DNA from 2 places in the Pelorhabdus sp. sgz311001 genome. Region 2 is predicted to be linked to the other one. Evidence: predicted binding sites of a transcription regulator. Region 2 holds the regulator's gene; the other holds the start of a gene.
The links. Region 2 encodes HrcA, which represses chaperone genes, less so after heat shock. Its sites were predicted from a motif close to TGTTAGCACTCNNNNNNNNNGAGTGCTAACA; they were not measured.
Positions count from the first base shown of each region.

Region 1 (16,511 bases), 350 kb from region 2:
AAACTTTCAGCTGTATTCCCATTTTTTCTTGGACTTCCGTTAAAAGCAATAACTTTCATGTAAACTCCTCCTAACAATTTATTTGTTGTTTGCTGTTTGTTATAATATTCATGATTAAAATTACAACTTACAACGAAAATAATATCATCATTTAAAAATAACTTAAAACGAATAATTCCGATTGAACCCATTGCAAAATAAAATAGTTAACCAATTTATGAATTTTTAAATTATACATATTTGAAAGGATATTGTTCATGATCTTAAATTTAGAAGGAAAACTTTTTCATACTTTTATTGCCGTATTTGAGGAAGAGAATATAACTAGAGCAGCTGAACGTCTTGATTATGTTCAATCTACTATATCTACTCATATTAATATTTTAGAAGAAACATTTGGGGAAAAGCTGTTTATCAGATTACCAAGAGGAGTTATGGTTACAGAGGTGGGGAAAGAATTTGCTAAATATGCATACAGATATATTGATTTTGAGAAAGAGTTATCGGATTCCATGATTAATTTTCATCAACCACAAGGAATAGTAAAAATGGCTACTTCTGAAACTTTTAGTTCTATCAGACTTTCTGAGGTTATTAGGAAATTTTCATATATTTATCCTGAAATAAGTTTTAGTGTAGATAGAATCCCCGTAGAAGATGTAATAGCCTCTGTTCTTAAGAGAAAGATTGATTTTGGTATCATTCCACAGGATCCCCATTCAAAACAAATAGATTTTATACCCCTTTATAAAGAATGTTTAGTATTTATTTCAGAAAAATCCTATTGGGAAGAAAGCAAAAAAAGTAATTATTCTGATATTACCCTCTTTTCTTTTGGCGAAAACTGTAAATATACAATTATAGCAGAAAAAATTCTCCACAAATTTAACATTAAAATAAAAAAAATTATGGAATTTAATAATGTTGAGACTATTAAAAATATGGTTGAAAATAAGATGGGTATATCACTGATTCCTAGCGGGAATATAACAAAAGAACTTTCTGATGGCAAATTTATAATTATTTCTGAGTTTCCAACCTCTGAACTTACAGGTGGTGCTATACTAATTAAAAATGGAGAATTAAATAAAGCTTCTAAATTAGCACTGGAATACTTTAAAAAAGATGTTTATAGCTAGCCTTTTAGACTGCTGCTGATATAGAAATAACAGATAGAAAGCTACAATTCGAGATATCCTGTATAGCGTTATACTTTTTCCCAAAAAGCATAAAAGAAAATATCACCCTGTCGCGGGGCACTGCCGTTTATTCTGTAAAGGGCATTTTTCTTTATTCTCACTGGCTTTGCCAGGTATGCCCGCCACTCCATGGTGAACGCTCTTTTTTGCAAGCAGAAATCCCTGTATTTACATAGGGTGAGGATAAAAAAGGACCTTGCACAAGCTTCGTAAAAAGCTTTAATGCAAGGTCTTTTTGTCTATGTCGGCAGGCTAGTCCATTTTGCCCTTTTCAGAATAAATGGCAGTGCCCCGAGACAATGATATTATTCAAATTCAATGGTTGCCGGCGGCTTGCCTGTGCAATCATACATTACACGATTCACGCCTTTTACTTCATTAATGATGCGACTTGTCACAATCGACAGGACTTCCCATGGCATTTGGGCACTTTCAGCTGTCATAAAATCGGAAGTCATAACGGCACGAAGCGCAATGGCATAGTCATACGTACGGCCGTCTCCCATAACACCTACTGAACGCATATTCGTCAATGCGGCAAAGTATTGTCCCAAATCCTGAGCAATCCCGGCTTTTGCGACTTCTTCCCGATAAATAGCATCTGCTTCCTGCACAATTTTCACTTTTTCTTCCGTAACTTCCCCAATAATGCGGATGCCAAGACCAGGACCAGGGAACGGCTGGCGACTCACCAGATATTCAGGAATCTGAAGTTCTCTTCCTGCCCGTCTTACTTCATCTTTGAACAACATTCTAAGTGGTTCTACGATTTCTTTAAAATCAACATAATCAGGCAACCCGCCCACGTTATGATGGGATTTAATGACTGCTGATTTTCCCAGACCGCTTTCAATCACATCGGGATAAATCGTTCCTTGTACTAGAAAATCAACCGTACCTATTTTTTTCGCTTCTTCTTCAAAAACACGAATAAATTCTTCACCAATAATTTTCCGCTTTGTTTCAGGGTCAGTTACGCCTTTCAGTTTTTCATAAAAACGCTTCTTCGCATCTACTCGGATAAAGTTGAGGTCATATTGTCCCTTAGGACCAAATACGCCTTCGACTTCTTCGCTTTCGTTCTTACGAAGCAGACCGTGATCTACAAAAACGCAGGTAAGCTGTTTACCAATCGCTCGGGAAAGAAGGACTGCCGCTACCGAAGAGTCGACACCACCAGATAAGGCACATAATACTTTACCTGTACCGATTTTTTCACGCAGGCTTTCGATTGTTTTCTCTACAAACGAATCCATTTTCCAGTCGCCGCGGCAGGCACACACGTTAAATACGAAGTTATGCAACATTTTCATGCCTTCCACTGTATGCATAACTTCAGGATGGAATTGTACCGCATATAAATTTCTTGCTTCATTTTCCATGGCCGCTACAGGACAAACGGGAGTCGATGCCGTTACCGTAAAATCAGCAGGAGCTTCCGCTATATAATCTGTATGACTCATCCAGCAAATTGTCTTTTCGGAAACACCCTCCAAGAGTTTGGATGCTTTATTTTGTATATGGACTTCTGTTTTGCCATATTCGCTGATCGGTGCTGTTACTACCTTACCGCCAAGCAAATGGGCCATAAGCTGCGATCCATAACAGATCCCCAGAATAGGAATCCCAAGTTCTAATAATTCTTCCTGACAAACAGCAGAATCTTTTTCATACACACTGTTTGGTCCACCAGTGAATATAATACCCTTTGGCTGCATTTCCTTTATTTCCGCAAGACTCAATGTATGTGGAAATACTTCACAGTATACATTACATTCTCTTACACGTCTGGCGATCAGCTGATTATACTGCCCACCAAAATCCAATACCAAAATGGTTTCTTTCTGCAATGACAAACGAATCCCTCCCTATATTTTTCTCGTTAGAATAACGAAATCAACATAAATAACCGAACCTTCTTTATAGAAAAATACTATACCACAACTTGCGCCTGACTGTAAATAGCTGCACAAAAAAACAGGCCGTAGCCTGTTTAATGTCGCAAAATTCCTTTTTCACTATAATTGGCCAATAAGTCACCAACTGTAACAATCTTATAGCCGGCTCCGGCAATTTTATCAAGCAGTTCCGGCAAAGCCTCAGCAGTCTGTGTTGGTGTATCAGACGCATGCAACAAAATAATAGCACCTGGCTTTAACCGGGAAACAACGCGCTCGATAATCACATCTTTGCCGGGATTTTTCCAATCAAGCGAATCAATGTTCCAAATAATCGTCTTATACCCCAGTTCCTGCGCTGCTGCAATGGACTGATTACTATAATGGCCATTAGGCGGACGCAGCAGAACTGGATCTACCCCTGTCACTTCCTTAATTAACCCATGAGCCTTTTGGATATCTTCCTTAACCCATTCAACACCCATATCGCCATAATTTTCATGGCGATAGCCATGACTGCCGATTTCGTGTCCGTCCGTCGCTATCCGTTTCGCCACCTCGGGAAACTTCTTTGCCCAAGGCCCCATAATAAAAAAGGTTGCTTTTAAATTGCGGCTTTGGAGCGTATCTAAAATAGATCCAGTATATTTATTGCCCCAGGAATGATCAAAAGTTAAGGCAACGACTTTTTGGTCAGTTCTAGTTCCCGCTATGGCTAAGGATTCATGACCAATTAAATCAGCCACTTGTATATATACAGCGCCAATCATGAATAAACCAACAAGGCTATAAAATAAATGACGGTGTACAAAGAGCCGCCGCAAATTAATAACGAGCATATTGCCCCCCACCTCCTTATAGCACCTTATGTGCGCTATAAGAAAAATATAACCAAAGGAGCAATCACTTTTATTACAGCTTGATGCGCCGATAGCTGTAGCGGCTTGTTCCACCTCTGACCACGGGAATTTGACGACATAGTTCAGTGAATATCTTATCTGCTAAACCGCAGCGTTGTTGAATAAAAGCAGCCAAAGCTTGCCGTTCCTCAGACGATCTCAGCCAAGGTTCAGGAATCTCTTGTAAAATAGAATCGATTAGTCCTGCATCAATCGCTTTTACCCTAGTTAAGTAAGGTATAAAATCTTCACGCTTGGCAAATCGCTGCAAGAGAAACCCAAATAAAAAGCCATAATATATTTTTACGATAGGTCCTAACTTTTCCAGCGTAGCCACAGACCATTTGCCTGAGCCGCAAAAATGCGAATGATCAATCGCATAGCATTGATACCCTTGCGGAGTGGGGGCCATCAGTAAATTTTTACGGTTTTTCGCCCGGTCACGATTACAAAAGAGATGGTCAAAAAATAAAATTCCCACTAATTGATTACAGTTTGTCAGTTCTTTCACAGCTCGCCTTGTTACATACTCACTATCGGACAAATAGGCTGAAGCAAAATGAAGACCTGGCATAGCCTGCAGTTTCTGCAGCATGACATGTCTATCAATTATTGCAGCCGGTATTTCAATCTGATCATATGTTGGCAAGGGCAGTTCCAAAACTTGGGCAAGTCGCGCGCCAAGCCACTCATTGGCAAGTACTTTCGTATGTTCTTCTTTGCGGCATAGCTTAACAATATAAACTCTTCCATCTAGACCACGAAAAAACTGCGGAGCTGTCACACCAACACCAACAGGCTTGATATATTCTGCCGCAACGACCATCTTTTTCGCTCCTTTTTAGCCTGTCACAAGAAAAAAAGCCGTTCCGCCAAGCATGATTCTCACTGGGAAGACCACAGCGGAACAGCCCTGCTTTATCTTGCCAAAATTCTAATCTGGCCTGCATGTAGAGGAAGCTATTGATGTAATTGCTTCTAAATTAACGACGACAGAACGTACGTCATTATCGGAAATAGAAGAACTTGTAGCAGGTCCAAAAATATCCTCTACAGTCAAAATGGCCAATTCATCTTCGACTGCGCCTAAAACTCCTTCAAAGAGAAATCCACCCAGTGTTGTAATTGCTACCGCATCGCCAACCATCCGGCAGAGTCGGCGAATCAGTTCATGGCTTTCCTGACGAATCGATGTCTGACCGGCATCAGATTCTTCCTGTCGCACGACACCTTCTTTTACTACAAGACCACCGCCACTTCCACCCTCAATAGGATCCGATACAATACCTGTTCCCTTGGCAATCAGCGTCCACAGATCAACTCGCAAAAACGCCACAGTTCTAAGTTCACCGCCTGGCGTTAAAATCTCCACGTCACTGGTTTCCGCGGCAATGGCTGGTACTAAAAGGCCAATCCGACAATTATCAATTCCTTGCAAATTCCCAAAATAAACAAAACCATCGACGCCAAAGAGCAAAACATCGGTATTGATTTCCCGCTCCAATTCACGAATTAAGGCCCGATTGGCAATCTCTTCATAAAAACTCATGGCTTTTCTCCTCCCTAGCCTATAAGATGTAGCTCACCCTATTATATGAAAACCCTAAATAAAGAGTGCTTAATACAAACTTAAAGAGCTTAGAGAAAAGCAAAAAGCTGCACATAAGTCTTGTGAACTTATGTGCAGCTTTTATATTTTATTAGTAACAAATAAGTAACATTCAAAAGATTCCGTGGCGAAATCCGCTGAATTTACTGGCCTGTCACGAACATGATATTACATCATGCCCATGCCGCCCATGCCACCCATACCGCCCATGCCGCCCATAGCAGCAGCTGCAGCAGCACCGTTATCTTTTTCCGGTTTATCAGCAACAAGCGTTTCTGTGGTCAATACAAGAGCTGCAATGCTGGAAGCATTTTGCAGAGCAGAGCGCGTTACTTTAGCAGGGTCAACGATACCAGCTTTAATCATGTCAACATATTCTTCCGTCAAAGCATTGAAGCCAATGCCTTTGCCGGCTTTTTTCACGTTTTCAACAACGATAGAGCCTTCTAGACCAGCATTATTAGCGATCTGACGAACAGGTTCTTCGATAGCGCGTTTTACAATGTTCACGCCAGTCTTTTCGTCACCTGAGGCTTGAATCGTATCAAGTACAGGCAGAATATCGATGAAAGTTGTACCGCCGCCAGCGACAATACCTTCTTCCACAGCAGCGCGAGTTGCATTCAAAGCATCTTCAATGCGCATTTTCTTTTCTTTCAATTCCACTTCTGTTGCAGCGCCGACTTGAATTACAGCAACACCGCCGGACAATTTAGCCAAACGTTCCTGCAGTTTTTCTTTATCAAAGTCAGATGTGCTTTCTTCCACTTGGCTTCTGATATTCGCTACACGAGCTTTAATGTCATCAGCGGAACCTGCGCCGTCAACAACCGTTGTTTCTTCTTTCGAAACGCGAACTTGACGAGCACGACCAAGATCTTCTAACGTTACACTGTCTAATTTACGGCCAAGATCTTCCGTAATAACAGTACCGCCAGTTAAAATTGCGATATCTTCTAACATAGCTTTGCGGCGATCACCGAAGCCAGGAGCTTTTACAGCAACAGCTTTGAAGGTACCACGAAGTTTATTGACAACCAAAGTAGCAAGAGCTTCGCCTTCTACATCTTCAGCAATAATGAGAAGTTCTTTACCTTGTTGTACTACTTTTTCCAGAACAGGCAGCATGTCGGCAATTGCGCCAATTTTGCGGTCCGTAATCAAGATATAAGGATCATTGAGAACTGCTTCCATTTTGTCCGTATCTGTTACCATGTAAGGAGAAATGTAGCCGCGGTCAAACTGCATGCCTTCAACAACGTCAAGGTCAGTTCCCATCGTTTTGGATTCTTCTACGGTGATAACACCATCGTTGCCGACTTTTTCCATAGCTTCCGCAATGAGACGGCCAATTTCTTCGTCAGCTGCCGAAATCGAAGCAACCTGAGCAATCGCGTCTTTTGTTTCAACTTTTTTAGCAGATGCTTTAATTTCAGAAACAAGAGCATCTACAGCTTTCTGGATGCCTTTTTTAATAATCATTGGGTTAGCGCCAGCAGCAACATTGCGCATGCCTTCATGGATGAAAGCTTGAGCTAAAAGCGTAGCTGTTGTCGTGCCATCACCTGCTACATCATTTGTTTTTGTAGCAACTTCTTTAACGAGCTGAGCGCCCATATTTTCAAATGGGTCTTCCAAATCAATATCGCGAGCGATCGTTACGCCGTCATTAGTAATGGTCGGAGCACCGAATTTTTTATCAAGAACCACGTTGCGGCCTTTTGGTCCAAGAGTTACTTTTACAGCATTTGCTAAAGCATTAACGCCTCTTTCCAGTGCGCGGCGTGCTTCTTCATCAAAAATAATCTGTTTAGCCATTGTATGTATATCCCCCTTTTATTTTCGTTACGTCTCACGCTAGATTATTCGGCAACAGCCAAAATATCTCTTTCGCTGAGAATGATATATTCCTGATCGTTGATCTTTACTTCTGTGCCAGCATATTTCGAGAAAATGATTTTGTCGCCAACTTTCACTTCCAAAGCAACTCTTGTACCATTTTCCAAAAGTTTACCTGTTCCTACGGCAACGATTTCACCTTCTTGAGGTTTTTCCTTCACCGTATCAGGAAGAACGATTCCGCTCTTTGTTTTTTGTTCGGCTTCTAAGGCTTTAATAACAACTCTGTCACCTAATGGCTTAATCATGAAAAAATAACCTCCCTTTAAAAGTGTTCGTTTTTATTATTGTTAGCACTCACTAAGATAGAGTGCTAATTCCATAAATTATGATATATAATTTTGGGCAAAAAATCAAGCGTTTTCCACAAAAAAAGAAGATTTTTTTTACTTTTTTTCTAGTGCAGCAACAAGACGAGGTCCCGCCACCAGCAAGACCTCGTTCTTTAAGTCCATTTTGTTATTTTTTCTTAACGGAATTAATAATAGCCTCTGCTACTTCTCGAATCGATTTTCGCTTCGCCATGCTATACTGCTGAATCCGGCGGTATGCTTCACTTTCACTCAGATGATAGGCATCCATTAAAATTCCCTTGGCCCGATCCAAAATTTTCCGCATCTCCAAAGAATTTTTTACATCTTCTAATTCTTTTTCCAGTTCACTGAACTCTCTAAAGCGCGACAAGGCAATTTCGATAGCAGGAAACAGATTCGCTTCTTTGACCGGCTTGACAAGATACGCCAAAACGCCAGAATCCTTTGCTTTATCAACAATCTCCTTCTGACTAAATGCTGTTAATAACAAAACGGGAGCTACTTTATCAGTAGATAAAATGCGCGCCGCCGTAATTCCATCCATTTCCGGCATTTTAATATCCATGATAACAAGATCAGGCTTTAGACGCCGTGCCAAATCGACAGCTTTAGCACCATCAGAGGCTTCGCCAACTACTTCGTGCCCCGCTTCTTCCAGTAGTTCCTTCAAATCCATACGGATGATTGATTCATTATCAGCGATTACAATCCTTAATGCGTCCATCTCTCTTATCCTCCCTCTGTCATCCGGGGTATTGTAATAATAGCTCTTGTTCCGCCTTGCGACTTCAATTCAAACTTCCCGGATAGATCGGATTCAATTAGGGTTGTAACTATTTGAATGCCCAGGCTCTTCAATTTATGGGGATCAAAGTTTGGCGGAAGCCCAATGCCGTTATCATAGATTTCTACTTGATAGCAGTCAGGCAGAGCGCGAATATCAATACCAATCAAGCCTTCCTTACAGCCGACAAAACCATGTTCGATCGAATTTTGAATCAGTTCGTTAATTGCCAGCGCCAAGCTGCTAGCATAGTCAGAAGGTAAAATCACGGTTTCGCCGTTAAATACCGTTTGGATATTAAAATCAGGTTCCAGCATATTCTGAATAACTGCATCCATAATATTTTTTGCCACTTCAGCCACATTAATCACTTCTACATCTTGCTGTGACAAAAATTCATGAATGACAGAAATACTAAGAATCCTGTTAATGCATTCTCTTAGCGACGCCTTTACTTCTGGCGATGGCGACCGCCGTGCCTGTAACCGCAATAAGCTGGCAATCGTCTGCAGATTATTTTTAACGCGATGATGAATTTCTTGAATCACCGCTGATTTAACGAGCAATTCTTTCTCTTTTTTCTTAATTTCTGTAATATCGCTGACAATAAATAGTACGCCGCATACAATATCAGCCTTTACTACTGGCAAAGCCCTTTGATTAAAAATCAAATTGCCTGTTTCAAGCTCTTGTTCCTGGGCCCGCTTTTGCTCAATTGCACTTTGTACTAAATTCATATGAGTGCGGCGGTCCGTAACTCGCCGACCAACAATATGACTCACGCCAAGTACTTTATAAATACTTGTGGCGACGGCATTGGCAAAAATAACCTGACCGGAGTCGTCAACAATCACAATTCCATCACGCGCACTAAGGCGTCGGTACATATCGCCGCCAGACAGGGCTGGACTTGTTGTCGTAAACAGCAAAAAGGCCGTATCCACAAGAATATTATGCGAACCGATGCGGGCCTGCGCCTCTTCAAAGCTGGCTTCAAAGCTCGCCACGGCAATAACTTCACCCTGTTCATCTTTTATCGCATAAGTTTTCATTTCCAGCGATTCCATGCCAATTTCCCATTCTCGTTGACCAGAAATATTTTTTCCTGTCGTGAGCGTCCGCCAAACAAGCGGCTCTTCATCAGCTCGCACCGTAGTTCCTAGAAGATGGGGGCGATATTCGATAAAACTCGTGTTGGGCCGCACCTGCGCAATAATGACAAGATACTTGTCAGAGTGCGTTTTTGCATAAATTGTAATCTGAGCATGAGCCAAATCAGCCGCAATTCCCATCAACTTCGCCTGGTTTTCTAAATGCATGATTTGCTGCGATTTTAAACTTGTTGTTTTTCGGCAAATGTCACTAATAACTCCCATAGGCGCCCCCCACGACTTACAGAATTACACTTTTCTTTATTAAAGTACTAACTATTCCACATGAAAGAGAAAAATCCTTGCTTAGAAAAAAAGTATTTTGAAAGGCGCTTTAGCCCAAAGACTGACCTAAACGCATCGTTGGCCTAGCGTTTAAAGTAAGAGGCGAAGTAAAACCGCTCTGAAATTGATAGTAGGCGCGACAACCAATCATTGCCGCATTATCCGTACATAAAATAAGGGGTGGATAAAAAACCTTAGCACCTTGCTTATTAAGAGCCTTGGTTAACTGAAGACGTAACGAAGAGTTTGCCGCTACCCCGCCCGCCAGGACCACTTTAGAAATTCCCGTTTCTTTCACGGCAGCCGCAGTCTTTTCCACGAGAACATCGACCACAGCAGCTTGAAAACTAGCAGCCACGTCGGCTTGATCGTAACTTTCCTGTTTTTGCTTTTTAGCATTTAAATAATTCAGTACTGCCGACTTTAAGCCGCTAAAACTAAAGTCATAGTTGGAATCATGGACAAGCGCCCGCGGAAAAGCAATAGCCACGGGATTACCGGATTTAGCCAATTCATCAATATGGGGACCGCCAGGATAAGGCAGACCCATGACGCGGGCAATCTTATCAAAAGCCTCGCCTGCGGCATCATCACGCGTTTGTCCCAAAAGTTCAAAGGAATTATAGCCAGTTACTTTCACCAGAGAAGTATGGCCGCCTGACACAACCAATGCTAAAAAAGGTGGCTCTAAGTCACGATGGGCCAATAGATTAGCAAAAATATGTCCCTCTAAATGATGAACTCCCACCAAAGGAACTTTCGCCGCAAAAGCTAAAGCTTTCGCCGCTGCGACTCCTACTAACAGAGCGCCGACGAGACCGGGTCCATAGGTCACGCCAATAGCATCCATGTCGGTAATTTTAAGCCCTGCTTCTGTAAGAGCCTGATCCACAACAGGAATAACCTGTTCAATATGTTTGCGCGAAGCAATTTCCGGCACAACGCCGCCAAATTTTTGATGAACTGGGACCTGCGATGAAATCACATTGGATAAAATGATCCGTCCGTCCTGTATAACTGACGCCGATGTCTCATCGCAACTTGTTTCCAATCCAAGCACAAAAATGGATTTCTTTTCTTTCTCCATAATATTATAATATCCTCCATTACATACCCCAAATAAAAATAAGCAGGACGGTTAGGCGCCGTCCCGTCTACAAGTCAGCACAAACCGACCTGTTATCGCATAGGCTGTAGCACAATCACCCTTAGCCACGAAAGTGGCTTTTTTTCATAGGTCGACCCACATGATGATGGCATCTTCGCCTGTATCGCTATAGTATTTCTTACGAATTCCCTTGGCTTCAAAGCCAAAGTTTTTATAAAGGTTTTGAGCTGCCGTATTAGACGTACGAACTTCTAGTGTCATCCTCACAGCTCCCTGGGCTTTGACTCTTTCAATTAGAGTTTTTAAAATCACAGCTCCTATTCCTTGCTGACGGTACTTTGGCAGTACAGCCACATTCGTTACATGAGCTTCATCAAGAATCAACCAAGTTCCCGCATAAGCGGCAATTTCCCCGTCTTTTTCCACCACCAAATAATAGGCCAGATCATTTTCCGCTACTTCCGCTTCAAAAGCGACTCGCGACCACGGCTCAGAAAAGGATACTTCCTCAATCGCCAGCACGCCATCAATATCCTGTTCTGTCATGCTACGCACGTTAAGCTTGTCCATGATGCTCCTTCGTTTGCAACATGGGCATTTGATTTTGCTGGCGTTTTTCCCATAAAACCTCGGCTTCAGAACGGCGGATATAAATCGGCTCAAGCGTCATCGCATCAAAGACCTTGCCTTGCTGATAAAGCTGTCGCGCGGCTGCAGCAATACTGGCGGCTCGCGGCATAAGTAAGTGCGGTGGAGCCACAGTAATCAGCGGATTATTGTCACCAGTTGCCTGTACTACTTGGGCTGACTCACCAAGTAATGTAACTTTTCTTGCTAAGGAAACCAATTTTTCATAAGCTGCCTCGGCTTTTAAAATCGTCACAGGCATTCGTTCCTGAATACCGTCGGCAGTAAACTCATAAAGCGCCATGTAAACATTACCTTTTTGCGCATCTAAGACCGGCGCTAAAATTTGCGTAGAACCAGCCAGATTATAAGCAAGTCCTGCCAAGGTGGGTACGCCAATTAACGGTAGTGAACGAACATAACTCATGGCCTTTGCTGTTGCCAAGCCAATACGCAGGCCCGTAAATGAGCCTGGTCCGATACTCACAGCAATAGCCTCAATGTGTTCTGGCTCCACCGCAGCAAAGCGGCAAAGCGCATCAATCGTCGGTAAAAGCTTCTCCGAGTGGGTTTTTGTCGTTTGCAAAGTAAATTCAGCAAGCAATTTCTCTTCCGTATCTAAAGCAACAGAAGAAACAAGAGTTGCTGTATCAAGAGCTAGGATTAGCAAAATGCTTCAGCTCCTCACACAAAAATTCATAGCGCTTTCCTTGCGGCTGAAACTGAAAAATTCGTTCTTCCTCGCCCGCGCCTTTTTCAATAGTAATCCATAAATAATTGCTAGGTAAAGCCTCACGAAATTGATCAGGCCATTCGATCAAAGAAATGCCATACGTCGTATATTCATAAAAACCGATATCTTCTAGTTCCTCTATTGATTCTAAGCGATACAGATCAAAATGATGAATTTCTACAGTTCCTTCATAAACTTGAAGCACTGTAAAGGTCGGACTTGTCGCCTCGCTGTCTGGCGCTAGCACTTTCGTGATTTGCTGGACAAAAAAAGTTTTACCAGCCCCTAAATCGCCTTCCAGCGCAAGCACATCACCGTCTTTTAGTAAAGAAGCGACAAAGGTAGCGAGATCTTCTGTATCGGCTAAACAATTGCATTGAATTGAAACCATGTATCCTCCTAACGGAAATGATTGTATCCTTTCGGCTCCAGCAAAGTCATATCACCTGCTATCGTCCGCAAAAACACTTCTTTTCCAGCAACAACCTCGCCAACAGCAGTGAGCGCTAAATCAGGATACTGCTCTGTGAGCAAAGCAAAATCACCTTGGCTCATCGTAAAGACAAGCTGATAATCTTCCCCTCCATAGAGGGCGCATTCCACTGCTGACAATTCTAGCAGACGAGCCGCCTGCTTTAACTCATCTGATAAAGGAATCTTTGCCTCATCAAGAATCATGCCCACTTTGCTGGCAGCTGCAATTTCATTTGCTTCACTGGCGAGCCCATCACTAATATCATTCATACTGTGAGCCCCATTTTTCGCTAACAGCTGTCCTAGTTCAACTTGCGGTCGCGGTGTAAGATGGGCGGTTACCAGTGGCCAAGCAAAAGAAATCTCTTCCCACTGCCCTTCTGATAACAAAGTAAAGCCCATGCTCGAATTACCGAGCGTTCCTGTTACAACAACAAGATCACCGACACGAGCGCCGGAACGCCGCACTAAAAAAGATGGATCTACTTCACCAGTTACTGTTACACTAATAACAAGTTTTTCTTTTGACGCTACCGTATCGCCGCCAACAATATTGACGCCATACTCACGACAAATTTCCTTCATGCCTTCATAAAGATTAATTAAAAGTTCTACATCGGTCTGAGGCGGAAGCGCAATAGAAACGACAGCATGATTCGGCTTGCCGCCCATAGCGGCAATATCACTAAAACTCACAGCCATTGATTTATATCCCAGTTGCAACGGCAAGGTTGTTTTCATATCAAAATGAACATTTTCTACAAGCATATCTGTCGTCATCAGTTGCAATCTATGAGGCGTCGGCAAAAGCACAGCCGCATCATCGCCAATCCCAACAACAACGGTGCCAGGATCATGAATCGTATCTTGTTTCAATATATCAATCAGCCCAAATTCACCAAGATCTGTTACATTCATTTTTCCACCTCAATCACTGTCAACAACCTGAACAATTCCTTTATTTCCATCTTCGACTAAATGTTTCCTGCCTTTTCAGTATACCCTTTAGAAAAAAAGTTACACGGAAAACAGGAAAATTCAGCCGTTACAGCAAATTCATACAAAGTCGGATCAGCATGATCTTAACAAACGGTAAAGAAGGAATCCTGAAATGAGACCAACCATTGCGCAAGTAAACCTAAGTTATCTCTCTCACAATCTTAGACAAATTCGTAAACATCTCCCTGCTGCCATTGATATGACAGCTGTCGTCAAAGCTGACGCCTACGGCCACGGCGCAATCCCAGTAAGCAAACGGGCTTTGTTTGAAGGCGCTACGTCTTTGGCTGTTGCGACCGTCCAAGAAGGAATTGAGCTGCGTGAAGCAGGTATAAAAGTTCCTATTCTGATCTTAGGACTTACTTTCCCTGAAGAGGCTAAAGACATCATCAGATACGACTTAACCGTAGCCGCCTGTACGAAAGAACAAATTGACCTGCTTGCTACAACAGCCCGTGCCAAAAGCCAACAGGCGCGGATTATGCTAAAAGTCGATACAGGCATGAGTCGTATTGGTTTTCTACCGCAAGACCTCTTAGAATTTGTCGACTATACCGCATCCTTACCGAATGCCAATCTACGCGGCTGTTTCACCCATTTAGCTACAGCCGATAGCGCTGACAAAGAATACGCGGGAAGGCAAATAGGCGCTTTCAAAAATGCCTTGCAGACTTTGGAAGCCAAACGCATCCAGCTACCCTATATTTCCTTCGCCAATAGCGCCAGCATTATGGACCTAGACTGTACTATTTGCACTCATGCTCGCCCTGGCATCATTTTATATGGCTTGGAACCTTCGAAAGAAATGCAGCAACACCTAAACTTAAAACCAGTTATGTCCTTAAAAACAAAAGTTGCCTATGTAAAACAAATTCCTGCCGGAACGACGGTCGGTTATGGCCGGACCTTTACAGCAGACGAAGATGTTTATGTGGCTACACTGCCAATCGGCTACGCCGATGGCTACCATCGCTTACTTTCTAACAAAGCGCCGATTCTCATTGGGGGAAAACGCCGCCAACTGATTGGCAATATTTGCATGGATCAAATCATGGTCAACTTAGGCAATGATCCTACTGTGCAGGCTGGCGATGAGGCCGTATTATTCGGCCAACAAGGCAAAGAAGAAATCACGTTAGGCGAATTAGCAGATCTTGCCCAGACAATTCATTACGAACTAGCTTGTGCTGTAAGCAAGCGAGTACCTCGCCACTATATTGATTAACAGAAAAGCTAAAAACCAGCCACAATGGCTGGTTTTTTTATGCTCATTTTTTAACAATGCTCTCGGACCTGCTTAGTGGAACGGAAAGATCCATATGTCCGTAAAGAGTGTCAATTTTTTTGCCTTCTACTAAAATTTGTACTTTATCCACTGTAGAAAATTCAGTAAGAGTATTTACCAAGGAAGTAACCAGAAGCATTTCCGTGGCAGATCCACCATTCCCCTTTAATAGGGCCTTATTAAAATCCACATAAGCAACGCCGTCTTTGATGGTAAGCTGCCGCAATTTTGTCCCTGCCGGAAACACCTTTGCGGTATGCGGCTGATTAGACCCAGTCAAAAGAGCTTCCACTGCCATATGGGCTGGTTGGTCATTTAACGGAAAAGTTCTTGGTTCCATCACAAGATGGGCGCCATCATCGCTGGGAAAATACAAATTAAACTTGACATAGCTCAGCTTCGAATCAATAGGAGTCCCCGCCGCCACTGGTTGGACAGGTGTTTTCGCAGCATCAGTTGAAGCGTTAGCTCCAGGCGTCGCCGTAGTCGCTGCACTTTGCGAATTGTCGCACCCTGTTAAGAGCAACATCGGAAAAATAACAAAAAGCGCCAAAATCAAATACCGCTTCATGAACGATTCCCCCCTCTGCTTGCTGCCTGTAGAAAGAAAGAATCAAGTCCTTGGACAATTCCGTTTGCCATTTTCTGCTGAAATTGACTATTTATCAAATCTTTTTCCTCTTCAGGATTAGAAATAAAAGCAAGTTCTATCAGCGCAGCAGGCATCGTTGTATGTTTTATAACATAAAAATTGGCCTGATACGTGCCTCGGTCCTGAAGATTTGTGGCCTGTACAAAAGAAGTCTGCAACGATTGAGCTAGGAGCGCATCATAATCTGATTTCTCATAATAATATGTAGCAGCTCCATTAACAGCTGGATTGGTAAAAGAGTTTGCATGAATACTTAAAAAGATATCGGCCTTGCGACTGTTTGCAACATCGGCCCTTGCCCCTAGTTCTTCTACGCCGCTTGCATTTGGTCCATAAACGTCCACATCCGTGTCACGCGTTAAGATCACTTTAGCGCCAGCTCGTTCCAACATGGCTTTTACTTTCGCAGCCACAGCCAAAGTAACCGTTTTTTCCTGATTTTTCCCCGGACCAATAGCGCCAGGATCACTCCCACCATGACCAGGATCTAAAACAATAGTCTTCTGGGCAAGTCCTGCAGAATAAGAAAAGTTCGCTTTAGCTATTGGCTTACTAATATCTACGACAACACGATAGGGTTTATTATTCTTACTGT
Region 1 is NZ_JBVXUT010000001.1:391,582-408,092, reverse strand. Features, by position in the region: gene AC0MXB_RS02095 (flavodoxin family protein) at 1-59, opposite strand, end outside; gene AC0MXB_RS02090 (LysR family transcriptional regulator) at 258-1,139, shown strand; gene guaA (glutamine-hydrolyzing GMP synthase) at 1,505-3,055, opposite strand; gene pdaB (polysaccharide deacetylase family sporulation protein PdaB) at 3,193-3,936, opposite strand; gene AC0MXB_RS02075 (HipA family kinase) at 4,010-4,822, opposite strand; gene AC0MXB_RS02070 (hypothetical protein) at 4,931-5,545, opposite strand; gene groL (chaperonin GroEL) at 5,774-7,423, opposite strand; gene groES (co-chaperone GroES) at 7,468-7,752, opposite strand; gene AC0MXB_RS02055 (ANTAR domain-containing response regulator) at 7,964-8,542, opposite strand; gene AC0MXB_RS02050 (sensor histidine kinase) at 8,548-9,978, opposite strand; gene tsaD (tRNA (adenosine(37)-N6)-threonylcarbamoyltransferase complex transferase subunit TsaD) at 10,088-11,125, opposite strand; gene rimI (ribosomal protein S18-alanine N-acetyltransferase) at 11,270-11,716, opposite strand; gene tsaB (tRNA (adenosine(37)-N6)-threonylcarbamoyltransferase complex dimerization subunit type 1 TsaB) at 11,703-12,443, opposite strand; gene tsaE (tRNA (adenosine(37)-N6)-threonylcarbamoyltransferase complex ATPase subunit type 1 TsaE) at 12,424-12,897, opposite strand; gene thiL (thiamine-phosphate kinase) at 12,906-13,898, opposite strand; gene alr (alanine racemase) at 14,092-15,204, shown strand; gene AC0MXB_RS02015 (GerMN domain-containing protein) at 15,248-15,835, opposite strand; gene AC0MXB_RS02010 (N-acetylmuramoyl-L-alanine amidase family protein) at 15,832-16,511, opposite strand, start outside.
Region 1: groES (co-chaperone GroES) is a predicted target of HrcA. The motif match lies at 7,793-7,823, and genes of this name have one in related genera.

Region 2 (16,511 bases):
GCCGGCGTACCTGGGTTTGCTCGAAGTTTGCCCAAGCCTTCGACGGAAGCGGAGAAAAACCATTTTTCACCGACCAAGGGATTGCGTTCGGCGCTGCTCTTATTTACCGATATTGATACAGAAGATATTCGGTCGATTTTGCAGCGGGAAATTCCGCTTTTGGCAGGATTAACCCATAGCGAAGTGGCAACTCTCAGTGCCAATAGTACTGAGACTTTACCTAAATTTGAATTCTCCTTGAGCGGTAAAGAAGGTAAACCGCTTGTTGGTATTTATCATACCCATACTTCGGAATCCTTCATTCCTTCTTCCGGTAGTTCCCATAGCGCGGGCGGTCAAAAAGGCGATATTGTACAAGTTGGCGCTGCTTTAAGTAAACGGCTGGAGAATAGAGGGGTTGGCGTTGTGCAAAGCAGCGCTGTTCATGATTATCCGTCCTTTATGAAGGCTTATAATTTGTCGGAAATCACGTTGCAAAGAATGCTGAATGATCATCCTTCTTTGCAAATGGTTTTCGATATTCATCGTGATGCACAAAAACGAGAAAACGTGACAACGACAATTCAAGGTGTGCCGACAGCCCGTATTTTGATCATTGTTGCTGTAGGACGGCCTGATCTTGTCCAGCCCCACTGGCAGCAGAATCATGCTTTTGCTAAACAGATTGAAGCGAAATTAAACAAGGAGTATCCTGGTCTGTGTCGCGGCATTAAGCTGGAAGACTGGCGATACAACCAGCATCTGCATCCGCGAGCGTTGCTGCTTGAAGTAGGCAGCGAAGAAAGTTCTTTGGAAGAAGCCTCGCGCAGTATGGAAATACTAGGAGATGTACTAGCCGATTTAATTGAAGCCGGGGCGAAGCCGTAGATTACAAAGGTTGACAACTAGCAACTAGCAGGAGGCAATCATGAATCAATGGAAACTGCTTTATCGAGGAACCTTTCTTCTTCTGGCAGTCACTTTATGCGGTCTTTGGACTGCTCAAGGGCAGCTAACCCAATTAACGCAGCGCCAGGAAGCGCCGCTTTTTTCTGTGGCGAGCCCGAAGCGAGGCTCTTATGAAATTGTTTGGTTAGGTGATTCTTACGACTGGCGGCAAGCTTATGAAGTTGGTACGTTATGGAGCGATAGGGATTTTCTCTATCTAGGGGATGGTACAAAAAATTTCCGTTTGCCTTTACAGTATGGATTTTTTTTGCAGCCACTTTATGTCGAAATGAACGAATTGATTGCCTCTCTCTCCTTGCCGTAAAGGTAAGACTTGCAGGCGCTTATAGCAAAATGCTATAATTTAATGTACAAATTTGACTGCTTCCTAACAATGGGATGCAGAGAGGAGGACAGCGTGGAGATTTCCAAGATCCGCAATTTTTCGATCATCGCTCATATCGATCACGGTAAGTCCACACTGGCTGACCGCTTGCTTGAGTATACTGGAACACTATCGGCTCGAGAAATGGAGAGTCAGGTTCTTGACCAGATGGAATTGGAGCGAGAACGGGGCATTACGATTAAAGCTCAGGCTGTAAGGCTTTCCTATAAGGCAAAAAATGGCGAAACTTACATGCTTAATCTTATTGACACACCTGGTCATGTGGATTTTACTTACGAAGTTTCGCGTAGCTTGGCTGCCTGTGAAGGCGCACTGCTTGTGGTAGACGCTGCGCAAGGAATTGAGGCGCAGACACTGGCCAATGTTTATTTGGCACTGGAACATAATTTGGAAATCATTCCTGTTATTAATAAGATTGATTTACCAAGCGCTGATCCAGAAAAAGTGAAACAGGAGATTGAAGATGTAATCGGTCTTGATGCTTCGGAAGCGGTATTAACAAGCGCGAAATCGGGAATTGGCATTGAAGAGGTACTAGAAGCGATTGTAGCTAAGATTCCGCCGCCGCAGGGCGAACGCGAAAAGCCTTTGCAGGCGCTGATTTTTGATTCGCATTTCGATGCGTATAAAGGGGTTATTGCCAATATCCGTGTGTTTGACGGCGTGCTAGCCCCTGGTATGAAAATGCATATGATGGCTACGAAGAAAACTTTTGAAGTCACGGAAGTCGGGGTTTTTAAGCCTTACATGGCATTAGTGGACGAGTTGGCGCCTGGTCAAGTTGGTTATGTTGCAGCTGCCATAAAAAATGTAAAGGATACGCGGGTAGGCGATACGATTACTTTGGCCGATAATCCGGCACCGGCGCCTTTAGCTGGCTATCGGACTATTACGCCGATGGTCTATTGCGGGCTCTATCCTGTAGAAAGTTCACAGTATGACGCGTTGCGTGACGCTCTTGATAAGTTGAAACTTAATGATGCTTCTCTTGTCTTTGAACCGGAAACTTCCATTGCCTTGGGTTTTGGCTTTCGTTGCGGCTTTTTAGGCCTTTTGCACATGGATGTCATTCAGGAACGAATTGAACGGGAATATAATATTACGCTCATTACGACAGCGCCAAGCGTTATTTATGAAGTCTATAAAACAGACGGTGAAATGCTTCGGGTGGATAATCCGTCACTGTTGCCGCCTGTTGCGAATATTGATCATATTGAGGAACCTTACGTAAAAGCAACGGTGATTGTACCGAATGATTTTGTCGGGGCCGTTATGGAGCTATCGCAGGACAAACGGGGCGATTTTAAGGATATGAAGTATCTTGATGAGAGTCGCGTTACGATCGAATATCATTTACCGCTCAGTGAAATTATTTACGATTATTTTGACAAGCTAAAATCGTCGACACGGGGTTATGCTTCGCTTGATTATGAATTAATTGGCTACCGCACATCTAAGCTCGTAAAGCTTGATATTCTTTTAAACGGCGAAGCTGTTGACGCCTTAAGTGTGATTGTTCACACCGATAAAGCGGCAGCGCGTGGACGTGGTTTGGCGGAAAAATTGCGCGGAATCATTCCGCGGCAAATGTTTGAAATTCCTATTCAAGCTGCCATCGGGAATAAAGTCATTGCCAGAGAAACAGTTCGGGCTATGCGTAAAGACGTACTTGCCAAATGTTACGGCGGCGATATTACGCGGAAACGTAAACTGTTGGAAAAGCAAAAAGAAGGCAAAAAGCGCATGAAGCAAGTTGGTAGTGTGGAAGTGCCGCAAGAAGCCTTTATGGCAATTTTAAAAATGGATTGATCGATGATGAAACGAAAGACCTTAGGGCTTTATGTTCACATACCTTTTTGCCGCCAGAAGTGTTTTTATTGTGATTTTCCGTCAATGAGCGGGCAGGAGGATTTGTTTGACGCCTATACGAGAGCATTATTAACCGAGATTGCTGTGCAAAGCAAAAAAATTTCTGATTATGAAGTTGATACGGTATTTATTGGCGGAGGTACGCCTACGATACTTCCGGCAGATCAACTACTGGCAATTTGTTACGCTATTGCTGAATCTTTTTCTCTCAGTGAAGGCTATGAGTGGACCTGTGAAGCGAATCCTGGAACCACCAAGGATTCGCTTCTTGTCGCGCTTAAGGACGCCGGTCTGAATCGTATTAGCTTTGGCGTGCAATCTTTTTCCGATCCACTGCTTAGGACGATTGGACGGATTCATTCTGCCCAAGATGCGACCTCTTCAGTAATAGCCGCGGCTAAGGCTGGCTTTACCAACTTAAGTATTGATTTGATGACTGGGTTACCTGGCCAGAAGCTGATCGATTTACAAACCACTTTAGCCAAAGCAGTACAATTACCCTTATCGCATATTTCGCTTTATAGTTTGAAAATAGAGGAGGGAACGGTCTTCGACTGTTGGCAAGAGCAGGGGAGGCTTGCCTTGCCTGACGAAGCGGAAGAGGCAAAGTTTGACGCTTTTGCGCCTGCTTTTTTAGCTGAGAAGGGTTTTTCCCGCTATGAAATTTCAAATTATGCGAAACCTAGTCATGCTTGCCGTCATAATTTAAAGTATTGGCACTACGAGCCTTACTTAGGACTTGGGGCGGCAGCGGCTTCCTTTTTCCCAGGGAAACGTTGGTCGAATGAAACCGATCCGAAGCGTTATATTGCCGCTATAGCTAAAGGAGAATCGGTTATTGCCTATGAGGAGACGCTTGACGAAGCGACAGCGAAAGCGGAGTTTGCTTTTTTAGCGTTGCGCACAATGCGAGGGTTAGATATAAACGAGTATGAAGCGATTTTTCATACTTCCTTTTTTGCAGATTATGGCAAGGTTTTGGAAACTTTGGCAAACCAAGGACTTCTTAACCATAGGCAAACTAGAATCTTTTTAACCGACCAAGGAAAATTATTAGGCAATGTAGTTTTTTGCGCTTTTTTACCTTGAAATTTTCTACTACGTTCTTGACAGACTAGAAAATGAGTGGTATTTTTTTATTAGATATTAGCACTCTATCAGGAAGAGTGCTAACAAGGGAGGCGGAGATCTTGTTAGATGATAGGAAACGTCGGATTTTACAAGCCATCATTGACGATTATGTCTCTACCGCCGAACCAATTGGCTCAAGAACTATTGCCCGCAAATATGACTTGGGGGTAAGTCCGGCAACGATCCGTAATGAAATGGCCGACTTAGAGCTCTTAGGTTTTTTAGAACAGCCGCACACATCGGCAGGACGGATTCCTTCAGCCAAGGGATATCGTTTTTATGTAGACTGTTTACTTGCGCCGCATAGTATTTCCGAGCGAGATCTGCATTTGATCAAACAGTGGTATGAAGCCAAAGTCAGGCGAATTGACGAATTGTTTCAAGAGACAGCTAAGCTGCTTTCGAAAGTCACCAACAATGTTTCGTTGGTGATGGCGCCGCAGAGTGCTCCGGCAAAATTCAAATATTTGCAGTTTCTGCCGCTTGATGAACAGCGCGTTATTGCTGTTGTCGTAACTGATAAAGGAATTGTTGAAAATAAAATTATTGATATTCCGGAAGGAACGACACAGGACGATTTGCAGCAAATTGCCCAGCAAGTAAATAATCGCTTGACTGGATTAGGATTTACAGAAATTGGCGGCGACACAGTACAGGATATTAAGCAAGACTTGATTCTTGATTCTGATGTGGTTGAGTATGCTTTTACTGCGATTACACAGGCTTTAACCCAAGATAAAGGGGAAAAAGTTTTTTTAGGTGGAACGACCCATCTACTGAATCAACCTGAGTTTCGTGATGTGGACAAAATAAAAAAGATTTTAACCATGTTGGAAGAAAAAAGGCTACTTTACGATATTTTGCACATGCAAAATCAAGATGGTGTTGTTGTAACCATCGGTCAGGAAAACAAGTATAGCGGCATACAGGACTGCAGCGTGGTACAGGCTACTTATCGAATTGATGGTCAAGTTGTTGGTTCTGTAGCGATTTTAGGCCCAACGCGTATGGAATATGGGAAAACCATGGCTATACTAGAGTTTATGCATACTCATTTAGGTGAGCTTATCAAAAAATATCGAATTGGTTGATAAACACGGAAATCCTGTTTCTTGAGTTTTTCTAAAGAAACATTCCGTATCTATAGATAAGAAAGAGAATAGCAATGAGGTGACTGTATGGCTGATAATGAAAAACCGTTTCCGGCACAAGATCCAGAAAGCTCTCAAGACGAAGCCGTGAAAACAGCAGAGGGAACACAAGACAATGAAGTTAGCGAAGGCGTACAAGGGGAGCTTTCAGTAGACCAACTTGCTGCCGCTTTGCAAGCAAAGGATAGCGCTTTGGAAGAAGCTGTCCGCAAGTATCAACGTTTGCAAGCAGATTTTGAAAATTTTCGTCGTCGGACCACCAAGGAAAAAGAAGAGTTGTCTACTTTAGTTGCAGAAGGAATTATTACAGAGCTTTTGCCTGTGGTAGATAACTTTGAACGAGCCTTGGCTTCTGATGGCAGTAAAGATGCGGAAGCGTTTCATTCTGGCGTAGAAATGATTTTCCGTCAGATGACTGGCGCTTTTGAAAAACTCGGTCTCTCGGCTATTGCCGCGATGGATCAGATGTTTGATCCGAATGAACATCAGGCCGTTATGCGTGTGGAAGATGCTGAAAAAGAAGATGGCACGATTGTACAAGAACTACAAAAAGGCTATCGCTTGAAAAATCGCGTGATTCGGCCGAGCATGGTGAAAGTTGTCAATAACGGTTGATTTCATAATGGTTAAGTTGTGAGTTATTTAAGGAGGATGAATAAATTATGGCAAAAGTAATTGGTATAGACCTTGGTACGACAAACTCAGTTGTAGCAGTCATGGAAGGCGGCGAACCTGTCGTTATTGCAAATACAGAAGGCAGTCGCTTAACTCCTTCGGTTGTAGGCTTTTCTAAAACGGGTGAAAGATTAGTTGGACAGCTCGCAAAACGCCAGGCTGTTTCTAACTCTGATAGAACGATTAGCTCCATTAAACGTCATATGGGTACGAATCACAAAGTAAATATTGACGATAAAGGCTATTCGCCACAAGAAATTTCGGCAATGATTTTGCAAAAACTGAAGCAAGATGCAGAAGCCTATCTTGGTGAAACTGTTACGCAAGCCGTTATTACAGTTCCGGCTTACTTTACAGATGCGCAGCGTCAAGCTACAAAAGACGCTGGAACCATTGCTGGGTTAGAAGTTCTTCGTATTATTAATGAACCGACGGCAGCAGCCCTTGCTTATGGTATGGATAAAGGTAATGATCATACAGTACTTGTTTATGACCTTGGCGGCGGTACTTTTGACGTATCCATCTTGGAATTAGGCGATGGCGTCTTTGAAGTAAAAGCAACAAGCGGTAATAACCGTCTTGGCGGCGATGATTTTGATATGCGGGTAAAACAATGGCTGATTGAAGAGTTCAAAAAAGAACAAGGCATTGATTTGGCCAATGATAAAATGGCTTCGCAGCGTTTGTTGGAAGCTGCGGAAAAAGCGAAAATTGAGCTTTCCGGTGTACTTTCCACCAATATTAATCTTCCCTTTATTACAGCCGACCAATCCGGTCCGAAACATATGGATCTTAACTTGACCCGCGCTAAATTCGAAGAATTAACGGCTGACTTGGTAGAATCCACTATGGGGCCAACTCGTCAAGCTTTGTCTGACGCTGGTCTTTCCCCGAAAGATATTGATAAAGTTATTTTGGTAGGCGGGTCTTCTCGTATTCCTGCTGTACAAGAAGCTTTGAAGAAATTTATTGGCAAAGATCTGCATCGCGGCGTAAATCCTGACGAATGCGTAGCAGTTGGTGCTGCGATTCAGGCTGGTGTTCTTGTCGGTGAGGTAAAAGACGTATTACTGCTTGATGTAACGCCATTGTCTCTGGGCATTGAAACACTGGGCGGCGTTTTCACGAAAATTATTGATAGAAATACGACAATTCCTACGTCGAAAAGCCAAGTATTCTCCACGGCAGCTGATAATCAACCTTCCGTTGACATTCATGTGCTTCAAGGCGAACGTGAAATGGCTGCAGCGAATAAAACGTTGGGACGTTTTGAATTGTCCGGTATTCCGGCAGCACCGCGTGGAGTACCTAAAATTGAAGTTTCTTTCGACATTGATGCCAATGGTATCGTAAATGTTTCCGCCAAAGATCTTGGTACAGGCAAAGAACAAAAAATTACGATTACTTCTTCTGGTGGTATCAGTCAAGATGAAATCGAACGTATGGTTAAAGAAGCGGAAGCTCATGCAGCTGAAGATAAAGCCCGCAAAGATGAAGTCGAAGTAAGAAATTCTGCTGATTCTTTGATTTATCAAGCAGAAAAGACGATTAAAGAAGCTGGCGATAAAGCCGATAAAGCGCTTGTTGAAAAAATCGAAGCAGCAGCGAATACCTTAAAGGAAACGCTAAAAGGTAATGATTTGGAAAAAATCAAGGCTGATACGGAAGAATTAACGAAGCCGCTTTATGAATTAGCACAAGCTATGTATGCGCAAAATGAAGGTCAGCCGCAAGGCGGTGCTTCAGCTGGCGCAGCAAAAGATGAATCTATTGTGGACGCTGAGGTTGTTGACGAAAAAAAGAATGACAAAGCATAGGATGGTGCAAGGTGAGCAAACGAGATTATTATGAAGTCTTGGGTGTGTCCCGGTCAGCATCTGACGATGAACTAAAGAAGGCCTATCGCAAGTTGGCCCGAAAATATCATCCTGATGTCAACAAGGACAATGCGAAAGAGGCAGAAGAAAAATTTAAAGAAGTTGCGGAAGCCTATGAAGTTTTGTCTAATTCCGAAAAAAAGGCGCAGTATGACCAATTTGGTCATGCTGCCTTTGACGGAAGTCAAGGTGGAGGCTTTGGCGGTTTTGGCGGCCAAGGCGGCTTCGGCGGTCAAGGCGGGTTTGGCGATATTTTCGATATGTTTTTTGGCGGTCAAGGTTTTGGCGGCCGTGCTAATGGTCCGGAAAAAGGTTCAGATCTTCGCTTTGATATGGAGATTGCTTTTGACCAAGCAGCTTTTGGCGTGGAACGAGAAGTAGAGATTCCGCGGATGGATACCTGTCCAGAATGTCATGGCACAGGCGCTGCCGCTGGGACTCATCCTGAAACTTGTCCTGACTGTAAAGGGGCGGGCCAAGTTCAATTTACACAAAATACACCCTTTGGCCGAATGGTCAATGTGAAACCTTGTGACCGTTGTCGTGGCGAAGGCAAAATTGTCAAGACACCGTGTAAAGAATGCCGTGGTCAAGGCAAGATCAAGGTGAAACGGAAAATAAAAATTAAGATTCCTGCTGGGGTTGATACTGGTTCACGGTTGCGTGTGGCTCATGAAGGCGAACCGGGACTTCGTGGCGGTCCGCAGGGCGATTTATATGTGTATATTTTCGTGAAACCGCATAAACTATTTGTGCGCGAAGGAAACGACATTATTTGTGAAGTTCCCATTAGCTTTGTTCAGGCAATTTTAGGTGACGAAGTAGAAGTACCAACTTTGGAAGGAAAAGTGAAATTCCGTGTCGAAGAAGGAACGCAGTCTGGAACTGTTTTCCGCTTACGAAATAAAGGAATTCCTCATATCCGCGGTAATATGCGCGGTGATCAGCTAGTAAAAGTAAAAGTTGTGACTCCGAAAAACTTGTCTGAGAAACAGCGTGAACTTTTAAAAGAATTTGCCCGAATTAGCGGAGAAGATATTAACCCGGAACAAAAAGGGTTCTTTAAGAAAATGAAGGATGCCTTTGGGGTGTCTTAATTCCATAAGAAGGGGCGAGTGCAGATGAAGTGGGCTGAAATTAGTATTCAAACCTCCCATGAGGCCACCGAAGCGGTGGCCAATATTTTTCATGATTTGGGAGCCAGCGGTGTCGTTATTGAAGATCCAGAGCTTATTAACACCTATCGTTTATCAGGAGCGTGGGATTATTGCGATATTCCTGAAGAAACTGATACGGAAGTTGTTGTTGTAAAAGCCTACTTACCTGTTGACGAAGCCCTTGATGACAAGCTTCGTTCATTTGAGGGACAAGTAAACGGTCTTTGCTGTCATAATATTGATGCCGGCAAAGGCGAAATTAGTTGTCGCGAAATACAGGAAGAAGATTGGGCTTCTTGTTGGAAGGAATTTTTCCATCCGGTCAAGGTTGGCGAAAGAATTGTGATTAAGCCGACATGGGAAGAGTATGAGGCTGGTGTGGATGATCTTATTATTGAATTAGATCCCGGTATGGCTTTTGGTACAGGGACTCACCATACAACAGCTATGTGTATTCGTCACTTAGAAGAGTTAGTTAAGCCTGACATGCAGATTTTTGATGTTGGTACAGGATCTGGTATTTTATCAATTGCCAGTGCCAAATTAGGCGCTGCCGCTATTAAGGCGGTCGATTTAGACAGCGTCGCTGTTCGCGTAGCCAAGGAAAATGTGGCTCTCAATCAAGTCGCTGAAACAGTCACAGTCAGTCAGGGCGATCTGCTCACAGGCGTAACTGGTAAAGCTGATCTTATTATTGCCAATATTATTGCCGATATTATTATTAAAGTGATTCCCGATGTGAAAGAACGCCTGAAACCAGACGGTTTTTTTGTTAGCAGTGGTATTATTACAGAACGCCTTAGCGATGTGACAGCTGTGCTTTTAGAGCAAGGGTTTGTTGTTGACAAGGTTAGTGAAGAAGGCGGCTGGGTTGCTATTGTAGCTCATTTGGAGCGATAAGTTATGCGGCAGTTTTTTATTACGCAAATTGAACCTTTCATGTTTATCGAAGGCTCTGAAGCGAAACATATGACGCGAGTTCTTCGACTCAAAGTCGGCGATGAAGTGGAAGTTGTGGATCAAGCGGGACAAGCGGCGGTGGGACGTATTGCGGCAATTGAGGGCGAGAAAGTTTCTATCGAATTTGCTGCTTGGCTTGATCATAGCAGTGAACCGCCCATTCAAGTTATACTTGCACAGGCTTTAACGAAAAATGATAAGTTTGACTACATTGTGCAAAAAGCGGTAGAACTCGGCGTACATCAGATTATTCCATGGGTAGCAGATCACTCTGTTGTTCGTTATGATAGTAAAAAGCAGGAACAGAAAAAAGACCGATGGCAAAAAATTGCCGCTGAAGCAGCAAAACAATGTCGGCGGACTGTTGTTCCCACCGTTACTTCGGTTAAGACCTTAGCCGAAGTTTTTCGCCTTGCAGCGCCGGAGAGTCTTCGGTTGTTTTGCTATGAAAATGAAAAAAATCTCGGGATAAAAGATGTGCTGCAGCAAAGTCAGGCGAAAGAATTTTTGCTTTTGATTGGACCAGAAGGCGGCTTTAGCGCTTCTGAAGCGGAACTGATTCAGGGAAGCGGCGCTACAGCCATTACGCTTGGTCCGCGAATTTTACGGACGGAAACAGCAGCAACAACCGCTTTAGCTGTGGTTATCTATGAATGTGGTGATTTGGGGGGACCTTTGTGCCAAAAGTAGCTTTTATTACTTTAGGTTGTAAAGTTAACCAATTTGAAACCGAGACGTTGGAAGGGCTTTTTTTGGCTAAAGGCTACGAGATTGTTGCCTTTGAAGAAAAAGCCGATGTTTATGTCATCAATACTTGCTCGGTCACTCATTTGGGAGAAAAAAAATCGCGTCAGTATATCAGACGAGCCAATCGATTGAATCCTGAAGCTGTAGTAGCCGTAACTGGCTGTTATGCCCAGGTTGCTGCTGATCAAGTTGCAGCAATTGATGGGGTTGATGTTATTATTGGAACGCAAAATAGGCAGGGAATTGTAGAACTTGTAGAAACGGCATCAAAGCATGAAGCGAAGCTGAATGTTGTTACTAACATTATGGATGCCGATGCCTTTGAGGAAATTCCCTTGTTTTCCATGCCAGGTCGAACGCGGGCTTTTCTCAAGATTCAAGAAGGGTGCACTAATTTTTGCACTTATTGTATCATTCCCTATGCCAGAGGGCCGTTGCGTTCTCGGCCGCTGTCAGGCATTTTAAGTGAAGTTGAAAAATTGACAAGTGCGGGATTTCAGGAAATTGTCCTAACAGGTATTCATTTAGGCGCCTATGGCCGTGATTTGGCGGAACCAGTAACCTTGACTGATGTCATGAAGGCAATCACTGAGTTGCCTGATGTGGTGCGTCTGCGGTTGAGTTCCTTGGAATCCATCGAAGTATCGCCAGAGATGGTTGAACTGCTTAAAGCCAATAACAAGCTTTGCCGTCACCTTCATTTACCACTCCAGTCAGGCAGCAATACGATCTTAAAGGCGATGAATCGCCACTATACAACAAGTGAATATAGCGAGCTAATTGGGAGAATCCTAACAGAAATTCCTGATTTAGCCTTATCGACTGATTTAATTGTGGGCTTCCCCGGCGAAACGGACCAACTTTTTGCCGAAACAGTCAGTTTTGTGGAAAAAATGCCTTTTTCTAAAATGCATATCTTCCCTTACTCGAAACGCATTGGTACACCGGCGGCTGATTTTGCCGGACAAATTCCGGAAGAGATCAAAAAAGAACGGGTTCATGTCATTCAACAAATTGCTGAGAAAAAAGCGGCAATCTATGCGAAGCAATTTGTTGGTCAAACAGTCAATGTACTCTTTGAAACATGGCAAGACGGCGTTCTCGAAGGTCATACCGAGTATTATTTAAAGGTGTATATGCCGAGCGACAAAGATTTGACAGGTACGATTCAAGCGGTCACCGCAACAGAGCTTTGGCGTGATGGATTATTGGGATCTCAGGATTTTTAATTTATTACAGTTCTTTGCAGGAGTTTTGAATTTAACAACGAACTCTTTATAAGATAAAGTCATGTAAAATCCTTGGTTTGACAGAAAGGAGGTGTATCTGGCATATGCAGCAAGATTGTGTGTTCTGCAAAATTGTAAATAAGGAAATTCCGGCGACGATTCTTTACGAAGATGACATGGTTGTGGCTTTTCCTGATATCAATCCGGGCGCACCTGTTCATATTCTTTTAATTCCGAAGAAGCATATTGCTAACCTCCTGGAAGCGACGGAAGAGGATCAGGAAATTTTAAAGCATCTGATGGCCACCGTTCCCCTTATTGCAAAACAGGCGGGATTGGATGAAGATGGCTTTCGTACAGTAATTAATACGAAAGATAATGGCGGCCAGACAGTTCATCACTTGCATCTGCATATTCTCGGCGGGCGGTTTATGAACTGGCCTCCAGGTTAAGATTGACAGTTGACAGAAGCCTATTGTATAATAATTAGGTGTATGTGAATGCACTTCCCGTAGGCTTGCGTGGAGGGAGGGAGATCAGATGGCAGAAATTAAGGTTGGTAAAAACGAAACACTTGAAAGCGCACTCCGCAGATTTAAGCGTTCCTGTCAAAAAGCCGGTGTTCTTTCTGAAGTTAGAAAACGTGAACATTACGAAAAACCTAGCGTAAAACGGAAGAAAAAGTCCGAAGCAGCTCGTAAACGTAAATTCAACTAGTGTTTTCTGTTCGGAGGTATTGATACATGTCTCTTAAAGAGAAATTGACAACGGACATGAAAGAGGCAATGAAAGCCAAAGAATCAGGGAAGCTTGCTCTTTCTGTGATTCGTATGGTACGCGCTAATATCAAATACGCAGAGATTGAACGTAAAACGGAGCTTGATGATCAGGGTGTATTAGAAGTCCTGGCCAAAGAAGTGAAAATGCGCCGAGATTCTATGGAGGAGTTTGCCAAAGGCAACCGCCCTGACTTAGTAGAAAATCTCGAACGCGAAATTGAAGTATTAATGCAGTATCTGCCCAAGCAGTTGGCCGAAGACGAAGTTCGTCAGCTGGTTAAAGACGCAATTGCCCAATCTGGCGCTGTAACAGTAAAGGATATGGGAAAAGTCATGGCTGTTTTAATGCCTTCTGTAAAAGGCAAAGCTGATGGCAAACTTGTGAATACGCTTGTGCGCGAAATGCTTCAATCATAAATACAATCCGGTGCTAATATGGCACCGGATTTATTTCTAGTAGAGACCCTCTTGTATTTTCTTTTGCCAAAGACAATATAAGAGGGTCTCTACTAACAATAAGGATTCGCTGAGAGGAGATGAGACTATGTTTTTTGCGAGAAAAGCTTGGTATCGCAGCTTCTTTACAGTTTTTGTTATTTTTGGTGCCGTGGGAACAAAATGCCTCGCCGCTTCAACTGGTACCGATATGTTATTATCGCCTTGGGAGCAAGCGGCAGGTTTATTAGAAATTCCTTTGATTAAGGGTTTTTTAGTTACTCTGATTTTTACGGCGTTACTGACGGAGATTAAAACGGTAGGTAGTGGTGTTGGAATTTTGACTGCCTTAATCGCAGCTAGCTTACTTTTGGGCGGGCAATGGCTATTGCGTGGCGGCTGGATGCCGGCGCTGCTTTCCTTTAGCGGTATTTTTCTGTTAGTCGCTGAACTTTTTTTTCCTGGTACAGCCATTTTTGCACTCAGTGGTCTCGTCTTTCTGTTAGGGGGACTTTTTTTAGCCTTAGGCGGAGATGGGCCAGCACTGCAATTTTTGGCTGCGAGTCTAATTGCGTCTGTAGTGATTTTTTCGCTGATGGCTCGCTTCTTACCGCAAAGCGCTCTTGTGGCACGTTTTATCCTAAAGGATCGCGAAGCACGGGAGAAGGGGTTTCACAGTGTTGACGATCATGCTGTGCTAGTTGGTCTGGAAGGCGTTGCCGTAACAACGTTGCGTCCAGCGGGAACGGCGCTGATTGCTGGCAAAAAAATTGATGTTGTAACAGAAGGCGATTATATTGCCTCTGGCGAAAAAATTGTGGTATTAGCTGTCTCAGGGCGGCGAGTTATTGTAAGAACGTTACGTATCGACCATTAAGTTTCTATAAGGAGGGGTTTTATAATGACAGCTTTAATTTTCCCACTGTTTATTTTGTTTGTTGTTTTTTTAGCGGTTATGCTGTTTTTACACTTTGTTCCGCTAGGTCTTTGGATTTCGGCGATGGCGGCTGCTGTTGACGTAGGAATTTTTACGCTGATTGGCATGCGGTTACGCCGTGTTCCACCTGCGGCGATTGTAATGCCGTTGATTAAGGCGAATAAAGCGGGGATTGATGTAAATGCCAATCAGCTAGAGGCTCATTACTTAGCAGGCGGCAATGTAGATCGGGTAATTGATGCTTTAATCGCGGCCCATCGTGCCGATATTCCGCTGCCTTTTGCTAGATCGGCTGCCATTGACTTAGCTGGTCGCGATGTATTGGAAGCTGTGCAGATGAGTGTAAATCCCAAAGTGATTGAAACTCCTGTCGTATCTGCTGTGGCGAAAAATGGGATTGAGCTTAAGGTAAAGGCTCGAGTGACAGTGCGTGCCAATATTGATAGACTTGTTGGCGGCGCGGGGGAACAGACGATTATTGCTCGCGTGGGCGAGGGCATTGTTACAACCGTGGGATCTTCTATTGATCATAAAGATGTATTAGAAAATCCGGATCATATTTCCCGTACGGTTCTATCAAAAGGCCTTGATGCCGGTACGGCCTTTGAAATTTTATCGATTGATATTGCTGATGTTGATGTAGGTAGGAATATTGGCGCTGAACTTTTAACAGATCAAGCGGAAGCGGAAAAACGGATTGCTCAGGCCAAAGCGGAAGAACGGCGCGCTATGGCTGTTGCGAAAGAGCAGGAAATGCGCGCTTATACGCAGGAAATGCAGGCAAAAGTTGTCGAAGCTCAGGCCGAAGTCCCTCACGCGATGGCTGCTGCCTTGCAGGAAGGTCGTCTTGGCGTGATGGATTACTATAATTTGAATAACGTTGTGGCTGATACGCAGATGCGAGAAAGTGTGGCTAAAAGCGGCGCACCTAAGCTGGATGATAAAAAGTAGGTGATAGGATATGGATTTTATTGGCGTATTACTATTGCTGGCTCTTTTGTATGGCTTACCAGAAATTCTTCGTAAAAAACGTAAAAAAAGCTATGAATATCCTTCTGTCCCAGAATCGCAATCGCCGCCGGTCCCAGACCAGATAATGATGCAAGGGAGTAACGATAAAAAAGATGTTCTCCTTTCGGAAAAAAAGCCGCAAAGTCTTGATGGGAAAGAAAGTGGCTTTTCGTCGTTTTCGTCGCAAACAACGGCTGAGCCCTCTGTTGCAGCGATCGCATCTTCGTCAGAAGGTTCGTCTATCACGTCAGAACAGCTCCGCGCCGCGATTGTGTGGTCGGAGATTCTCGGCAAGCCTAAGCAAATTCGTCCCTATGGGCAAAAAAACTTTCGCTGATTTTATACTAGCGAGTTGATAGAAAGCTTTAGCAAAAAGAATAAGGCTGACTGCTCAGCGTTTCTCAGTTAGAGACACGGCTATTTTGGGTATCAGCCTTATTTTTTTTTGACATTTGTGCAAAATAATATTGGTGAAGCTTTAAGACGGACTGCGAGGGGAGCGATAGCCATGTATCAGGGACGGCTTACTTTTGCGAAGGGAACTTATGTGGAATTTGTTGTAGCGCCGCATCAGATGGTTGATTTTGGCGATATTCTTGTTGTGGAAGGTGAGCAAAAAGACCGGTTTTATATTCGCGTCTATGATTTTAAAGTGAAATCGCGCTGGTCGGGCCTAAATGGTGTGAATTATCTCATGAGTAAATTAGATGAAAGTGGTCAAGTTGTAAATCAAGATGAGCTTGATTTTTATTTAGGCGGCAATCATACTGTCAAACTGGCGATGGCAGAACAGCTTTGCTATGCTGATCCTGCTAGGCAGCTTTATAATCCTAAGACATGCCCTGATTTTTTTGCCGAAGTTCGTTCTTTGGGGGAAGAAGATAAAGAATTACTGGCGGAAATAGGCGGTGATTTAGAAATTGGTTATCTAAAAGGCGGTCGCGGTATCAGTCCCTTTCCCGTAGGAATTTGTGGCAGCAAGTCCATTCCGGAACATATGGGGATTTTTGGGACAACTGGTTCAGGGAAAAGCAATCTGGTAAAAGTATTGGCAAGTTCGATTTTGGCGTCGCAGCAGTATGGCATGCTTATTTTTGATGTTCATAATGAGTATTATCAGGCTTTGTCCAAGCATTCTCAGATTACTGACCGGTTAGTTGTGTACAGTTTAAAGCCCCAAGACTCATTTTGTCAGCCCCTTCAGGTGGCTATGGAGGAAT
Region 2 is NZ_JBVXUT010000001.1:739,817-756,327, forward strand. Features, by position in the region: gene spoIIP (stage II sporulation protein P) at 1-867, shown strand, start outside; gene AC0MXB_RS03825 (hypothetical protein) at 908-1,252, shown strand; gene lepA (translation elongation factor 4) at 1,322-3,142, shown strand; gene hemW (radical SAM family heme chaperone HemW) at 3,146-4,291, shown strand; gene hrcA (heat-inducible transcriptional repressor HrcA) at 4,393-5,424, shown strand; gene grpE (nucleotide exchange factor GrpE) at 5,512-6,099, shown strand; gene dnaK (molecular chaperone DnaK) at 6,147-7,976, shown strand; gene dnaJ (molecular chaperone DnaJ) at 7,988-9,133, shown strand; gene prmA (50S ribosomal protein L11 methyltransferase) at 9,158-10,093, shown strand; gene AC0MXB_RS03865 (16S rRNA (uracil(1498)-N(3))-methyltransferase) at 10,097-10,843, shown strand; gene mtaB (tRNA (N(6)-L-threonylcarbamoyladenosine(37)-C(2))-methylthiotransferase MtaB) at 10,831-12,129, shown strand; gene AC0MXB_RS03875 (histidine triad nucleotide-binding protein) at 12,234-12,581, shown strand; gene rpsU (30S ribosomal protein S21) at 12,670-12,846, shown strand; gene AC0MXB_RS03885 (GatB/YqeY domain-containing protein) at 12,873-13,325, shown strand; gene AC0MXB_RS03890 (NfeD family protein) at 13,453-14,220, shown strand; gene floA (flotillin-like protein FloA) at 14,245-15,231, shown strand; gene AC0MXB_RS03900 (hypothetical protein) at 15,242-15,628, shown strand; gene AC0MXB_RS03905 (ATP-binding protein) at 15,800-16,511, shown strand, end outside.